DNA from 2 places in the Pseudoalteromonas sp. SG44-17 genome. Region 2 is predicted to be linked to the other one. Evidence: riboswitches for the same ligand, from Rfam matches in the RefSeq annotation. Region 2 holds a riboswitch; the other holds the start of a gene.
The links. A riboswitch is a leader RNA that binds a small molecule or an ion and turns the genes downstream of it on or off. The one in region 2 is predicted to bind cobalamin.
Positions count from the first base shown of each region.

Region 1: it holds a riboswitch for cobalamin, as region 2 does, so the genes downstream of both, H5182_RS14780 (TonB-dependent receptor domain-containing protein) here and H5182_RS10455 (ABC transporter ATP-binding protein) in region 2, are expected to answer to the same signal.

Region 1 covers NZ_JACJEV010000021.1:24,470-26,675, forward strand. The annotation lists gene H5182_RS14780 (TonB-dependent receptor domain-containing protein) at 1-1,250, opposite strand, end outside; cobalamin riboswitch at 1,284-1,462, opposite strand; gene H5182_RS14785 (YajQ family cyclic di-GMP-binding protein) at 1,636-2,118, opposite strand.
Region 2 covers NZ_JACJEV010000012.1:957-3,162, forward strand. The annotation lists gene H5182_RS10445 (FKBP-type peptidyl-prolyl cis-trans isomerase) at 1-177, shown strand, start outside; gene H5182_RS10450 (histidine phosphatase family protein) at 226-840, shown strand; cobalamin riboswitch at 881-1,006, shown strand; gene H5182_RS10455 (ABC transporter ATP-binding protein) at 1,092-1,928, shown strand; gene H5182_RS10460 (iron ABC transporter permease) at 1,915-2,206, shown strand, end outside.

The DNA.
Region 1 (2,206 bases), on a different contig from region 2:
AAAGGGTCAGGAAAATAAAGATCATTAAATGTTGGCGCTTTAAATCCCGTGCTTTGGCTCAATCGAAGTGTTGCACGCTTATTTAAGTGATAACCAACAGCTGCGGCGTAAGTTGTTTCATTACCAAACTGCTCATCATCATCTAAACGCAATGCTAAATTTGCAATGAATTTATTATCATCAAAATAGCCCCCAAGAAATGCAGCTTTAGCTACTTTGCTATCCGCTAGATAAGCCTTACCATTAGTAAATATTTCATCTTTATACCAATTAAGCCCGCCATTAACGGTTAAAACTTGGCTTGCATTATAACTGCCGTGGTAATCAAATTGTTTACGTTTTGTTTTATAACTATTAGTAATAATCGCACCAGTGTAATCATAGCCTTTGTTGTCAGAATCGTCGGTTGCAATAGCAACATTAATTGAGTGCTTATGATCGGTAAAGGATTTATCCCAATCCAGCCCTAGCTGATAATTTTCAAATTCATTATTTTCTACGATACTATCAATAGGCGAGAAAGCATTGTCGTATTGTGCATTACCTTCACTGTATTGACCCAGCGCTTTAAGCTCACCTAACAGCTCATCTGCATAGCGAATATTAAATCCTAAATTTTTGTTCTCATAACCATCTTCATCCGATGCTACGCCTTGCAATACGTCAAAGCCATCCGTTTTTTCAAACCCAGCATTAAACGACGCTTTAACAGCATCAACTACCGTTGTACCTGCAACTTGATAATTTTGATAAGCATCAGTACCAAATGTTGCATCTAGGCTGACGGATTCCTTTGTACGAGTAATAATATTGATCACACCAGCGAGCGCGTCAGACCCATAAACTGCAGCACGAGAGCCTTTAACAATTTCAATGCGCTCTATTGAATTAAGAGGAATATTACTAATTGATTTATAACCAAGGGTTGCAGAGCCCGTACGTACGCCATCAATCAAAATAAGTGTATGTCGCGAGCTTGAACCGCGAAGTGACACGCCAGAACTTTGCCCAAAGCCACCATTGGAATTTATTTGAAAACCAACTTGGGTTGCTAGTAAACTCGGTAAATCACGGACATTACTTGTTTCAATATCACTGCGCTCAATAACAGTTACACTGGCAAGTACATCAGTAATTGATTGTTCAAATTTATTAGCGGTTACCGTCAGGCGTTCTATTGATTGCTCTGCAGACACAGAAAAAGACAACGCAGCGGCAATTGCTACGCATAGAGTAGATTTGTTTAACATGATATCCCCTGACCCGCGCCCACCGCACAAGTGATAGTAAATTGACTTCAAGGCCGGTCTCCGGACTTAACATAACTTGCTAATAAATTTAGCTAAAAGTATGTATCACCGTTGCGGGGGCAGTGTTGGACTTCGTTTATATCCTATAAACGCCACCAACTTCCCGATTATCTTGCTTTACTTAATCAACAACCTTGAAAAGTAACCACAAGCACCTTGAAAATAGGTCGCTATTGTGATTATTTTAAGCACAAAAGTCAATGGACGGCTATACATCTAAACACTCTAGGTTCTAGGAATAATCATAAGTTCTAAACTAAAAAAGCCAAACTACATTGCTGCAATTTGGCTTTTTCTAGCACCTAGAAACCTAGCTCCTAGCTTTCTAATCTCTAAAGTTTTTAAACTGAAATGGTTGCCCTAAATCAGCACTGCGTACTACTTGCATGGCTTCTTGTAGGTCATCACGTTTTTTGCCCGTTACACGTACTTCTTCGCCTTGGATCGCGGCTTGTACTTTCACTTTAGAGTCTTTAATGGCTTTAACTACTTTTTTAGCCATATCTTTTTCGATACCTTGCTTTAGCGCAACATTACGGTAAACATTTTTTCCCGCACGTGAAATATCTTGCAGCTCTAAACTTGATACGTCCATACCGCGTTTTGATATTTTGCTCGCTAAAATATCAAACAACTGCATAACCTGTGAATCAGCTTCTGCTTTTAGTTTAATGGTTTTATCATTAAGCTCTATTGACGCATCAACGCCTCTAAAGTCAAAGCGAGTTTCCAGCTCACGGTTGGCGTTATCAACAGCATTTTTTGCTTCGTTCATTTCGACTTCCGAAACAATGTCAAATGAAGGCATAAGTCTCTCCTAACAAGATATTTTTAATTCAAATTTATATTGTCGATAATTATACTATATAAATTTTATAAATCTTTACACTTTTCTA
Region 2 (2,206 bases):
TTTACCTTAGATGAGGCAATCGAAGGATTACGAGAAGGTATTTTATTGATGTCGGTTGGTTCTCGCTATGAATTTGTAATTCCTGCAGAGCTGGCGTGGGGGCGCAAGGGGAATGGTGGGAAAATAGGAGCTAATGCCGTTCTACATTTTGATGTGCGCTTAATCCGTTTAGGATGACCATTATGCTATTGTTAAAAGTACTTTTCTTTAATGTAAGAGGGTTTTATGCCGCCATTTTCTAGTCGCGTTTATTTATTACGCCATGGCGAATTGATTGAGCAAGGAGTCTTGGCCGGACAGACAGATTTTTTACTCAGTGAACTTGGCCGTGCGCAATTACATCAAGCGTGCAATGAGCTAACTAATATTGAGCTTGTACAAAGTTCGACTTTGAAACGTTGTAGCGAATTTGCCAGATCTTTTAGCCATGCCCAGCAAATACCACTTTTTCTGACTGATCAGCTCCGAGAGTTTAATTTTGGTGATTGGGATGGCTGTAAATATGATGATTTGTGGCAACAGACGGATTCTCCTAGTCTTGGCGATTTTTGGCAAAGCCCTTGGCAAGTAACTCCCCCTCATGGCGAAAGTATGAGGGATTTTTATCAGCGAATAGCAACGTGGTGGCAAACGTTACTAATTGATATTGCAAGTAATCGTACTCAAGCACAATTAGTTTTAACGCATGCCGGAGTGATCAAGCAACTATTAGGTATTATTTGTCGGTTACCAAAAGAGTCGAATCAGCAAAACATATTTTCAATCGGTTATGGGAAGCTCATTTGTATTGATATTTACATAGATGATAGCGATAAAGCATGGCCAAGAATTGTGTTTTAAAAGACTATTTTTAGCCGTCTAGAAAGATATTAATTGAAATATTTACTCACCCGCCCATAATAGAGCCTTATGTATTTTGGAATGGGGTGTAACTCCTCAACTGTTCCCGCAACTGTAAGTCGCAAGCGCGATAAGTCAGATACAAAATACGTTAATTTATTACCTATTGAGCGGGCTAACTCTTCTATTATCACCATGATCATAATGGTTTGTAGTGTATTGGGTTTAGCTATTGCTAGAGAGATAACACATTGCAAATACCAGCAGTAATTGATCCCCCTTTACTTGAAGTAACTAATTTATCGTGGTCGGTGGCAAATACCGCTATTTTGCACGATATTAATTTTGCAATAAAACCAGGCCAGTTTATCGGTTTGTTAGGGCCTAATGGCGCAGGTAAATCAAGTTTATTGCGTTGTTTATACCGTTACACTAAACCAGTGTGCGGTGAGGTTATATTTGCAGGGAAAAATATTTGGCAGCTAAGTGCGGATGAATATGCCAAGCAGGTTGCTGTGGTGCTGCAAGAAACACCTTCGCAATTTAATCTATCGCTTTATGATGTAGTGAGTCTTGGCCTTACGCCGCATAAAAGCTTATTTAGTTCGACAACTAAAAATGATCAACAAATTATTTTTCAGGCGATTGAGCAAGTTGGCTTGAGCCATCATTTACAGCAATCGTTTGATTCCCTTTCCGGTGGCGAGAAGCAACGCGCATTGATAGCACGTTCAATTGTACAAAGCCCTCAATTATTAATTATGGACGAGCCTACCAGCCACTTAGATATTAAATATCAAATTCAATTAATGGAGTTGACTAAATCGCTAAATGTAACGGTATTAGCGTCGTTCCATGATCTTAATCTTGCAGCAAGTATGTGTGATGAACTACTGGTGATAAAGCAAGGTAAGTTAGTTGCAACGGGTAGCCCAGAATATGTCATCACGGAAGAAATGCTTAGCGAAGTATTTGGTGTCTGTGCCGAAGTCTCGGCGCATCCACAGAGTAAACAATTAAATAAGGTCATTCCGCGTATTACCTATTTTTACGGTTATCAAGGTGGTGGCGTTGATGCAAAAAAATAATTATTTTGCAGTCAGCGTGGCGTTATTCTTTGCCTTGTCGAGCATTTTTATAGCACTTAGCTTTGGTGCTGCGGCCAGTAAATTTATTGATGTATACCACAGTATTATAGGTCAGGGAGATGACTCCTTTATAGCGCGGATCATATGGCAACTGCGAATGCCACGAACATTGTTGGCGTTTTTAGCTGGCTCTGGTCTAGCTATTGCTGGTTTAATTTTACAAACCGTAACCCGTAACCCGTTAGCCGATCCTTACTTATTTGGTATTTCATCGGGAG